DNA from 2 places in the Agromyces flavus genome. Region 1 is predicted to be linked to the other one. Evidence: predicted binding sites of a transcription regulator. Region 1 holds the regulator's gene; the other holds the start of a gene.

Region 1 (5,804 bases):
CCGCGGCGATGCGCTCGAAGATCGTGGGCTCACCCGTTCCGCTCATCCCCCCATCGTAGCGAGCGATGGGTCACCACCGCCCGAGCGCGACGGAGAGCACCGCGATCGCGGCGGGCCCTGCGGTCGAGGTGCGCAGCACGCCCGCCCCGAGGCGAACCGGTTCGCCACCGGCCTCGCGCAGGCGCTCGATCTCGGCGGGGTCCATTCCGCCCTCGGGCCCGACGACGAGCGCGAGGTCCCGGCCATCGGGGCGGATGGCGGACAACGGCGTCGCCGCGCCGGGCACGAGCAGCAGCATCCGCTCGCCGGCAAGTCGCGCGGGAAGTTCGCGCGTGGAGGCGACGGGCTCGACCGGGGGGATCCACGCACGGATGGACTGCTTGACCGCCTCGCGCACGATGCTCGACCAGCGCGCGCGACCCTTCTCGGCCTTCGGCCCGTCCCAGCGCGAGACCGACCGGCCCGCCGACCAGGGCACGATGCGATCGACGCCGAGCTCGGTCGCGGCCTGCACGGACAGCTCGTCGCGGTCGCCCTTCGCGAGCGCCTGGACGAGCGTGAGCCGCGGGGAGGGCTCGGCCTCGTCGCAGACCTCGTCGACGGCCAGCTCGAGCCGACGCCCCTCGGCGGTCGCGACGACGCCGGTCACCACGCGCCCGCGTCCGTCGCCGACGGAGACGCGTTCGCCCGCGCGCACGCGCGCGACCGTGACCGCATGGCGCGCCTCGTCGCCGAGGAGGGTCACCGCGTCGCCGCGCCCGACCGCGGCGAGGTCGAGCGACTCGTCGAGGTAGAGGCTGCTCATCGCGCCATCCGCCCGATCGCCGCCGTCAGCCGAGGAACCGGTCGCGCAGCCGCGCGAACAGCCCCTGCTGGAAGTGCCCCAGCTGCGGCGGCTGCGCCTTGCGCACCTTGGCGAGCTGCTGCACGAGCTCGCGCTCCTTGTGGCTGAGCTTGGTGGGCGTGACGACATGCACCGCGACCTTGAGGTCGCCGCGGCCGCCGCCGCGGAGGTGCGTGATCCCGCGGTCCTTGACGGTGAGGATCTCGCCGCTCTGGACGCCCGCCTTGAGCTCGAGGTCGACGTCGCCGTCGAGCGCCTCGACCTTCGCGGTCGTGCCGAGCACGGCGTCGGTCATCTGCACCTCGAGCGTGCAGAGCAGGTCGTCGCCGTTGCGGCTGAAGACGTCGTGGTTGCGCACCTTGACCTCGAGGTAGAGGTCGCCGTTCGGGCCGCCGGCGGGTCCCGCCTCGCCCGAGCCCGGCATCTGCAGCCGAACTCCGGTGTCGACGCCGGCGGGCACGTCGACCGGCACCGTGCGGCGCGCACGCACGCGCCCCTGGCCCTGGCACGTCACGCACGGCGTCGCGATGATCGTGCCGTATCCGCGGCACGAACCGCACGGGCTCGAGGTCATCACGTTGCCGAGCAGCGACCGCACCGAGCGCTGGATGTGGCCGCTGCCGCCGCAGATGTCGCACGTGACGGGCGAGGTGCCCGGCTGGCAGCACGAGCCGTGACAGGTCTCGCATGTGACCGCGGTGTCGACCTCGAGGTCGCGGTGGGTGCCGAAGATCACCTCGTCGAGGCTCACCTCGAGCCGGATGAGCGCGTCCTGGCCGCGCTCGCGGCGCGACCGCGGGCCACGACTCGCCTGGCCGGCGCCGAAGAACGTCTCGAAGATGTCGCCGAACCCGCCGAAGCCGGCGCCCGAGAACCCGCCCTGGTCGCCGCCGAGGTCGTACTGCTGGCGCTGCTTGGGATCGGAGAGCACGTCGTACGCGTGCGTGACCTGCTTGAACCGCTCGGACGCCTCGGCGCCGGGGTTCACGTCGGGGTGCAGTTCGCGCGCGAGTCGGCGGTAGGCCTTCTTGATCTCGTCGGGGGTGGCGTCGCGAGAGACGCCGAGGACCTCGTAGTGGTCGGCCACTGCAGGCGGGTTCCTTTCGAATTTGCCGGTAGCGGATGCCGCGTCAGGCGGCTCCGCGCGGTTCAGCGCTCGCCGAGCGTGCGGGAGAGGTAGCGAGCGACGGCGCGCACCGCGGCCATGCTCTGCGAGTAGTCCATGCGGGTGGGGCCGACGATGCCGAGCCGTGACACGTCGCGGCCCGGGATCTCGAACGAGCTCGACACGACGGACGTGTCGCCGAGACCGTACGCGGCGTTCTCGCGGCCGATCCGGACGGTGATGCCGTCTTCCGAGGCCAGCTCGCCGAACAGCTTGAGGATGACGACCTGCTCCTCGATCGCCTCGATGACCCCGAGGATGTTCCCCGAGAAGTCCTGCTCGGTCCGCACGAGGTTCGCGGCGCCGGCCACGACGAGCCGGTCGCTCCGCGTGAACGCCGCCTGGTCGGCGAGCGTCGCCGCGAGCGTGCGGAGGACCTCGGCGTGCGCCCGGTCGGCGCTCGCGGTCTCGGCCGAGAGCGCGGTCGCGGCATCCGTCATCGTCAGGCCGGCGGCCACCTCGTTGAGGCGGTTGCGCAGCCGTCCGAGCGTCTCGTCGTCGGCGGGGTGGTCGAGCTCGGCGAGGCGCTGCTCGACCTGCCCGGTGTCGGAGATCAGGATGCACAGCACGCGCGTGGGCGCGAGCGAGACGAGCTCGACGTGGCGTACGCGAGCCCGCTGGAAGCTCGGGTACTGCACGACCGCGAGCTGCTTCGTGAGCTGGGAGACCAGCCGCACGGTGCGCGCGAGGAGCTCGTCGAGATCGGTCGACTCGCCGAGGAAGGTCTCGATCGCCTGCCGCTGTGCACTGGTGAGCGGGCGGACGTCGGCGAGCTGGTCGACGAACACGCGGTAGCCCTTGTCGGTCGGGATGCGGCCCGACGAGGTGTGCGGAGCGGCGATCAGCTCCTCCTCTTCGAGGACGGCCATGTCGTTGCGGATGGTCGCGGCCGACACGCCGAACGCGTGCCGCTCGACGATCGTCTTCGAGCCGACGGGCTCGCGGGAGGCGACGTAGTCCTGCACGATCGCGCGGAGCACGGCGAGACTGCGTTCGGAGACCATGGCCCTCGCTTCCCTCGACCGTCGTACGGGGCGCGCCGAGCTTTAGCACTCGGCTCACGTGACTGCTAATCATATCGCGACATTCAGGGACGGCACCGTTGCCGCCCCGATCGGCGCGGCAGTAGCGTGTGCATCGTCCCGCAGCACCATGCCCGCATCCCCCTTCCGCGGCAGGCGCGCGCTTCCCGATCCGAAAGGCAGTCACCATGACCGACCCCAGCGTCCCCCCGCACGACCCGAACGCCGCTCCGCAGCCGGCCGCCGCCGAGGCTGGCGCCCCCCTCTCGCAGGAGCAGGACGTCCAGTGGGGATCGTTCGCGCACCTCGGCGGCATCCTCGGCATCCTGCCGTCGCTGATCATCTGGCTCGTCTTCAAGGACCGCGGCCGCTTCACGGCGACCGAGTCGAAAGAGGCGCTGAACTTCCAGATCACCGCGCTGATCGGCTGGGTCGCGCTGTTCATCGTCTCGTCGATCCTCACGGCCGTGACGTTCGGCCTCTTCGGGTTCGTGGCGAGCCTGCTCTACCTCGCGCTGTGGGCGGCCGTGGTAGTCTTCTCCGTCCTCGGCTTCCTCAAGGCCAAGGAGGGCCAGCACTACCGCTACCCCTTCGCCATCCGCCTCATCAAGTAATCCGCCGCTTGGCGGCCCGCGACGCGCCGGTCGGGCATGCCTCGACCGGCGCGTCGCGCTGTGCCAGCATGATCACAACGACCCGCGATCCGGGCGCGACCTTCCAAGGAGCCAGCATCATGTCCGACGCACCACCTCCCACGCCTCCCACCCCGCCGCCCGGGGGAACCACGCCTCCGCCGCCGCCCGGCGGCACGACGCCTCCGCCGCCGGGCGGTCCGACGCCCCCTCCGCCCGCGGGCGACCCGGGCTACCAGGCGCAGCCCGGCTACCAGCAGCCCGGGCAGCAGAACGTCGCCATGAGCCCCCAGGACCAGCGTCTGTGGGCGACGCTCATCCACGTCGGCGGCATCTTCTTCTCGTTCGTCCCGGCGCTGGTCGGCTACCTGGTCCTCAAGGACCGCGGCAACTTCGTGCGCGAGCACTCGGCGACCGCGCTGAACTTCCAGATCACGATGCTCATCGCGAACATCGTCGCCGGCATCCTGTGGGTGCTCATCATCGGCATCTTCCTGTCGATCGCGATCTGGGTCGTCACGATCGTGTTCAGCATCATCGCGGCCGTGAAGGCCAACCAGGGTCAGCCGTACACCTACCCGCTGTCGATCAAGTTCGTCAGCTAGCAGCGAGCAGCCGTCGCACGACGGCATCCGCGAGCAACCGCCCTCGTCGCGTCAGCGTCAGCCGACCGGCGAGGGCGGTTCGCGCGTCCACGAGGCCGTCGGCGATGAGCCCGGCGACGGCGTGCCGGCCGCCCGCGTGGAGCGAGCCGACCTCGATGCCGTCGCGGATGCGGGTCGCGAGCAGCACGCGCTCGGTCTCCCGGGCGGCGCCGTCGAGGGTCTCGCGGCCGACCGCCGGCGACACGCCCGCGGCCAGGCGGTCCGCGTATGCGGACGGGTGCTTCGCGTTCCACCACCGCACGCCGCCGACATGGCTGTGCGCACCCGGGCCGACGCCCCACCAGTCGTCGCCGCGCCAGTAGCCGAGGTTGTGGCGAGAGCGATGCGCGGCATCCGTCGCCCAGTTCGACACCTCGTACCATCCGTAGCCCGCCGCGGCGAGCAGGTCGTCGGCCAGCTCGTACATGTCGGCCGAGAGGTCGTCGTCGGGCGCCGCGAGCTCGCCGCGCCGGATCTGCCGCGCGAGCTTCGTGCCGTCCTCGACGATGAGCGCGTAGGCGCTGACGTGGTCGGGCCGCTCCGCGATGACGGCCTCGAGGCTCCGGCGCCAGTCGTCGAGCGACTCCCCCGGCGTGCCGTAGATGAGGTCCAGGCTGACGTCGAGCCCGGCCTCGCGGGCCCAGCGCACCACCATGGGGACGCGCGCGGGGTCGTGCGTCCGGTCGAGCGCCGCGAGCACGTGGGGCACGGCCGACTGCATGCCGAAGGAGACGCGCGTGAACCCGCCGTCGGCCAGCCGTCTCAGGTCGTCGGCGTCGACCGAGTCGGGGTTGGCCTCGGTGGTCACCTCGGCGCCATCCGCGATCCCGAACTCGTCGCGGATCGCATCGAGCATGCGGACGAGGTCGGCGGCCGGCAGCAGCGTCGGCGTGCCGCCGCCGAAGAACACCGTGTCGGCCTGGCGGTCGGGGGCGCCGGATGCCGCGAGCACGCCCCGCGCGAAGCGCAGCTCGGCGATCGCCTGGTCGGCGTACCGCGCCTGCGAGGTGCCGCGCAGCTCGCCCGCGGTGTAGGTGTTGAAGTCGCAGTACCCGCACCGGACACGGCAGAACGGCACGTGCACGTAGACGCCGAATGCGCGGCCCATGGCAGCGGTCGTCGCGACGGCGGGAAGCAGGCCGTCGGCGGGCGCCGGGTCGGCGAGGGGAAGTGCGCCCGCCATCGTCAGGCGTATGCGGGATGCAGCGCCCGCAGCTCGCGCGTGGTCAACTCGCGCCGGCGACGGCGGATCGCCGGTGCGAAGATCCGCCGGATGCCGCCGCGTGGCTCGAGCACCGACCGGATCGTCAGCCACACCGTGTCGTCGTCGCGGTGCTCGAGGATGAACGACTCCTCGCCGCTCTCGGGTGCGTCACCGGTCGTGCCGTACGCGAAGCCGACGCGCTCGGGCTCGTCGATCACGTAGACCACGAGCATCGGGATGCCGCGTGCGCGGCGCCGCCCGCGCGGCTTGAGCGTCGCCGTCATGCCGGCGCC
Region 2 (5,804 bases), 990 kb from region 1:
CTCGACGAGTATCCGGCGGATCCCGGCGTACGCGGCGTCCCAGTCCACCTCGGCATGCGCGAATCGCCACTTGGCGACGAGCGAGGTCGCCATGATCCGGTCGGTCGTGGGCTGCAGCACGGTGTACCGGTCGACGAGGAAGCCGTGGAACTCCGATCCGGTCGACTTCAGGATGACGAGGTCCTTGAGTCCGCCCGTCACCCACGTCCGGCGGTCATCGCCTGAGCCCTCGACCGTGATCGACGCGGTGCGCACCTCCTGGCCCCGCCGCACCCAGGTGTGGTCGGCCTCGACGCCGCCGACCCGCACGCGCTCCCACGCGTACTCCTCGATCTCCACGCGCGCGCCCGTGACCGGGGGCACGTCGTCGACGAAATGGCGTGCGAGGTCGAGCCCGTACGACTCGATCGTTCCGAGGGGCTTCTGCTTGGCGAAGGCGTACGCCGTCTGCTTCTGGGTGTCGGTCGGCAGCACGTTGGACTGGTCTCCCACGAGGTGCGCTGCCGCGAAGTCGCCTCGCAGCGCCGTCGAGACGTTGAGGTCGCGGATCTCGTGCCGCGACTCGTCCCGGAAGATGCGCACGATGCGGTTCTCGGCCTTGCCGTACCGGTTGTCGCCCAGGATGATCGCCATCGCCGCTCCTCGCGCCTCGATGCTCAGCTGCCGCGATAGGTCGAGTACGCGAACGGGCTCAGCAGCAGTGGAATGTGGTAGTGCTCCGTGGTGTCGGCCACCTCGAACGCGACCGACACCTCGGGGTAGAACGAGGGTCGATCGCCGAAGTAGGCGGCGGTGTCGAACACGACCCGGTAGACGCCCGCGCCCAGCTGCGCGGGTCCGAGGTCGGCGACCCGACCGTCGGCGTCGGTGCTCGCCTCCGCGAGCGTCGACCAGGTTCCATCGTGGAGGGCGTCGAGCCGGATCGAGAGGCCCTGTGCCGGCCGACCCAGCGTGGCGTCGAGCACGTGACTGGTGACGTGGCTGCGCGTCGTCACGACGGCGTCCCGATGGGCGCGGCTGCGTCGGCGTGCAGCGACCTGAGCCGCAGCAGAGCGATCTCTCGGAGCTGCTCGCCCACGACCGCGAGTTCGGCGCCGTCGTCGAGGCCGAGCCGCCGGTGCAGCTCTTCGAGGATCTCGGCGCGCGTCCGCCCCGCGGCGCGGATCAGGAAGATCCGGCCGAAGCGCGCCTCGTAGTCGCGATTGCCCTGAGCGATGGCGGCGGCGAGCCGCGCATCGTCGGCGTCGGCCGCCGCAGCCTGCTCCGACCGCGAGAACCGCTCGGCGGCACCGTCGCCGGCGGCGCGTTCCCCGATCCGCGGGTGGGCCGCCAGCGCCTCGTCGATCTCAGCCGGAGACAGCGGGGTCGCGGCGGCGTCTGCCGCGGCGAGCAGGTCGTCGACGGTGTCGTACGGCGCGCCGCGCGCGACATCCCGGACCCACCGCTCGACGTGGAGGCAGGCGCGCAGCTCGTCTTCGAACGCGGTGGTCGCGTCGGAGCCCTGGGACATCGGCATCCCCTCCTGCCGCCGGGCTGGCGTGGCTCCACTGTAGCGGCCGCGACACGACGAAGGGCGCCTCCCGGAGGAGACGCCCTTCGCGTGGTGCGGTACGGACCGCGGTATGGACTAGAAGTCCATACCTCCGCCCATGTCGGCGGCTGCGGGCGCAGCGGCCTTCTCGGGCTTGTCGGCGACGACGGCCTCGGTCGTGAGGAAGAGGCCGGCGATCGACGCGGCGTTCTGCAGCGCCGAGCGCGTCACCTTCGCCGGGTCGATGATGCCCTGCGCGAGCAGGTCGCCGTACTCGCCGGTCGCGGCGTTGAGGCCGTGGCCCGCGGGCAGCTCGGAGACCTTGTTGGCCACGACGCCCGGCTCGAGGCCGGCGTTGAGGGCGATCTGCTTGAGCGGCGCCTCGATCGCGACCTTGACGATGTTCGCACCGGTCGCCTCGTCGCCCGAGAGGCCGAGCTTCTCGAACGCGACCTTGCCGGCCTGGATGAGCGCGACGCCACCACCGGCGACGATGCCCTCCTCGACGGCGGCCTTCGCGTTGCGGACGGCGTCCTCGATGCGGTGCTTGCGCTCCTTGAGCTCGACCTCGGTGGCCGCGCCCGCCTTGATGACGGCCACGCCGCCGGCGAGCTTGGCGAGGCGCTCCTGGAGCTTCTCGCGGTCGTAGTCGGAGTCGGTGTTCTCGATCTCGGAGCGGATCTGGGCGACGCGGCCCGCGATCTGGTCGGGGTCGCCCGCGCCCTCGACGATGGTGGTCTCGTCCTTGGTGATGACGACCTTGCGGGCCTGGCCGAGCAGGTCGAGGGTGGCGTTCTCGAGCTTGAGACCGACCTCCTCGGAGATGACCTGGCCGCCCGTGAGGATCGCGATGTCCTGGAGCTGGGCCTTGCGGCGGTCGCCGAAGCCCGGCGCCTTGACGGCGACCGACTTGAAGATGCCGCGGATCTTGTTCACGACGAGCGTGGCCAGGGCCTCGCCGTCGACGTCCTCGGCGATGATCAGGAGCTGCTTGCCCGACTGGATCACCTTGTCGACGATCGGGAGCAGGTCCTTGATGTTCGAGATCTTCTGGTTGGCGATGAGGATGTACGGGTCCTCGAACACCGCCTCCTGGCGCTCCGGGTCGGTGACGAAGTACGCCGACAGGTAGCCCTTGTCGAAGCGCATGCCCTCGGTCAGCTCGAGCTCGGTGCCGAAGGTGTTCGACTCCTCGACGGTGACGACGCCCTCCTTGCCGACCTTGTCGATGGCCTCGGCGATGATCTCGCCGATCTGCTGGTCAGCGGCCGAGATCGAGGCGGTCGCAGCGATCTCGTCCTTCGTCTCGACCTCCTTGGCGGCGGCGAGGAGCTCCTCGGAGACGGCCGTGACGGCCTTCTCGATGCCGCGCTTGAGGGAGATGGGGTCGGCGCCGGCGGCGACGTTGCGGAGGCCCTCGCGGACGAGCGCCTGCGCGAGCACGACCGAGGTCGTGGTGCCGTCACCCGCGACGTCGTCGGTCTTCTTCGCGACCTCCTTGACCAGCTCGGCGCCGATCTTCTCGTACGGGTCGTCGAGCTCGATCTCCTTGGCGATCGACACGCCGTCGTTCGTGATCGTGGGGGCGCCCCACTTCTTCTCGAGGACGACGTTGCGGCCGCGCGGGCCGAGGGTCACCTTGACCGCGTCGGCGAGCGTGTTCAGGCCACGCTCGAGGCCGCGACGGGCCTCCTCATCGAAAGCAATGATCTTTGCCATGTGTGTCTCTCGTCCCTTCCGGACGTTCAAGATTCCAAGGGGTTAGCACTCAAATCAGGTGAGTGCTAAGTCGATTCTGGCACTCTGCCGCGGTGAGTGCAAGCGCGCGGGAACCCGACGAGACGCACGCGGACATGCGGAAGCGCCGCCGTTCCCACGGCGGCGCTTCCGGAGTCGAGGCTCAGGCGGGGCGCACGGCCTCGGCCTGCGGGCCCTTGGAGCCGGAGCCGACCTCGAAGGTCACCTGCTGGCCTTCCTCGAGGACCTTGTATCCCGCCATGTCGATGGCGGAGTAATGGACGAACACGTCCTGACCTCCGCCGTCGACGGTGATGAACCCGTATCCCTTTTCAGCGTTGAACCACTTGACGGTTCCGTTCGCCATGCGTTGCTCCCATGTAGCCGTGTATCCGAGTCAGCACGTGCCTTCCGCCTGTACCGGGCCGTCCGACGTGCTGACGTGGCGCCTGGTGCGGCGCCGGGTGCTTCACACGGGTTCGAGCGACCGATTCCAGATAGTCACAGCCCACGAGCCGCGCACAAGAGCCTCGGCGTCACGAATGGTCGCAGAATGGCAACGATTCGATCACCGGTCAGCCGGCGACCTGCTCCGCGTAGTCCGCGCCGAGGACGACGACGATCTGCAGGCCCTCGGAGGCGAAGTCCTCGTTGAGCCGCACGTCGGCCTCGGGCAGCAGCTGGGCGACCCCCCGCGCCGCGCCCTCGAGGTCGGGGCCGGCGTAGTAGACGACCGTCTCCTGGAGGTCGGACGAGTCGGCGTTCGAGGCGACGCCGACCGTCACGCCACCGGCGGTGAGGGTCTCGCTCGCCTGCGCGGCGAGACCCGAGGTGGTCGTGCCGTTGAGCACGGTGACCGGGATGTCGGGCGCGATGGTCGGCGGCACCGTGGCGACGGGCGTCGCCGAAGCGGACGGAGCCGGCACGTCGTCGAAGTTCAGGCGGTCGTTGAAGACCGCGACGGCCGCGATGCCGGCGCCCGCGAGCACCACGGTCGCGAGCGCCGCCCAGCCGAACGCGATCCAGCGCGCCCCGCGCCGAGCGGGCGCACGGTGGGCCCCGACCCGCTCGATGCCGTGGGGAATCGAGTCGAATCGATCGCGGGGGAACTTCTGCGCCATGGGTCCAGTCGGGGTCGGGGCCGGGCTCAGGCGAGCGGATGGCCGTGGGGAATCGTACGACGTGCGCGGGCGTCCGCGCGCGCCTCGCGCTGCCGTTGCAGCCGCTTGACGAGCATGGGGTCGTGCCGCAGCGCGTCCGGGGAGTCGACCAACGCGCCGAGCAGCCGATAGTACCGGGCCGCCGACATGCCGAGCTCCTCGCGGATCGCATCGGCCTTGCGTGCCGGGTCGCGCCACGACCGGCCCTCGAAGGCGAGGATGTCGCGCTGGCGGGCGTCGAGCCCGCCGGTCGCCGCGACCCGTTCCGGTCGGCTCCCGCCCTCGCGGTCGGCGTCGTCCGGTCGGCGTTCCGCGTCCATCCCGCCTCCGTCCGCTCCTCGCACGTGACGCCATCCTAGGGACCGCACGCCGCGAACCCGCCGCACGCCACGCGTCGACGCGCGCCCGGGGAACACGGCCGCCGGGACAGGCGTTGCACCACCCGGGTCGCGGATGCGCGACGATGGAAGTCCCACGTGCACGAGGAGCAGGTCGCAATGGCATACCAGGTGAGCAAGTCCGACGACGAGTGGCGCGAGCAGCTCGGCGGCGATCGGTACGCCGTGCTGCGCGAGGCCGCAACCGAGCGCCCGTGGACGGGCGAGCTCCTCGACGAGGAACGCGCGGGCGTGTACGCGTGCGCCGCGTGCGGCGCCGAGCTGTTCAAGAGCGGGACCAAGTTCGACTCGGGATGCGGTTGGCCGAGCTTCTACGAGTCCGTCCGGCCCGAGGCCGTCGAGCTCATCGAGGACACCTCGCTCGGCATGGTGCGCACCGAGGTGCGGTGCGCGAACTGCGGCTCGCACCTGGGGCACGTGTTCCCCGACGGATTCGGCACTCCCACGGGCGACCGCTACTGCATGAACTCGATCGCCCTCGACTTCACGCCCGAGTCCTGAGCGTGGGCGCGGTCCGAACGGCGGCGCTGGCACGGCGGTCCTGGCCGAAGGTCACCGACGTCGCGCCCTCCGACGCCGAGCTCGCCGAGCTCCTCGAGGCGGCGGGGCGGGTCTCCGACCACGGCGGGTTGGTCCCCTGGCGCGTGATCGCCCTGCGCGACGAGGCGCGGAGCCGTCTGGGCGATGCGCTCGTGCAGGCCGCCGGCCTCGAGGGCGATGAGGCCGCCAAGCTCGCGGCGAAGCCGCTCCGAGCGCCCGTCCTCCTGGCGCTCGTCGCCGTCGTGCGTCCCCACCCCAAGGTTCCCGAGTGGGAGCAGGAGGCCTGCGCCGCGGGCGTCGGTCACCTGCTGACCCTCCTGCTCGACGAGGCGGGCTGGGGCGTCATGTGGCGGACCGGCCCGCACACGCGGCATCCGTCGGTCGCCCGCGCGCACGGCCTCGCCGACGGCGAGCGGCTCATGGGCTGGCTCTACGTCG

What was found. The regulator HrcA, encoded in region 1, represses chaperone genes, less so after heat shock. The targets are predictions, from matches to a motif close to TTNGCACTCGNNNNNNNCGAGTGCNAA.
Region 2: groL (chaperonin GroEL) is a predicted target of HrcA. The motif match lies at 3,293-3,319, and genes of this name have one in related genera.

What each region holds. Positions count from the first base shown of each region.
Region 1 covers NZ_LT629755.1:1,353,181-1,358,984, forward strand. Annotated here, with positions in the region: gene BLT99_RS06400 (histidine triad nucleotide-binding protein) at 1-46, opposite strand, end outside; gene BLT99_RS06405 (16S rRNA (uracil(1498)-N(3))-methyltransferase) at 71-805, opposite strand; gene dnaJ (molecular chaperone DnaJ) at 831-1,931, opposite strand; gene hrcA (heat-inducible transcriptional repressor HrcA) at 1,994-3,013, opposite strand; gene BLT99_RS06420 (DUF4870 domain-containing protein) at 3,220-3,645, shown strand; gene BLT99_RS17980 (DUF4870 domain-containing protein) at 3,765-4,268, shown strand; gene hemW (radical SAM family heme chaperone HemW) at 4,261-5,490, opposite strand; gene BLT99_RS06440 (DUF1990 family protein) at 5,493-5,804, opposite strand, start outside.
Region 2 covers NZ_LT629755.1:367,532-373,335, reverse strand. Annotated here, with positions in the region: gene pucL (factor-independent urate hydroxylase) at 1-633, opposite strand, end outside; gene uraH (hydroxyisourate hydrolase) at 657-995, opposite strand; gene uraD (2-oxo-4-hydroxy-4-carboxy-5-ureidoimidazoline decarboxylase) at 992-1,510, opposite strand; gene groL (chaperonin GroEL) at 1,628-3,250, opposite strand; gene BLT99_RS01825 (cold-shock protein) at 3,432-3,635, opposite strand; gene BLT99_RS01820 (LytR C-terminal domain-containing protein) at 3,844-4,389, opposite strand; gene BLT99_RS01815 (DUF3263 domain-containing protein) at 4,416-4,748, opposite strand; gene msrB (peptide-methionine (R)-S-oxide reductase MsrB) at 4,926-5,327, shown strand; gene BLT99_RS01805 (nitroreductase family protein) at 5,330-5,804, shown strand, end outside.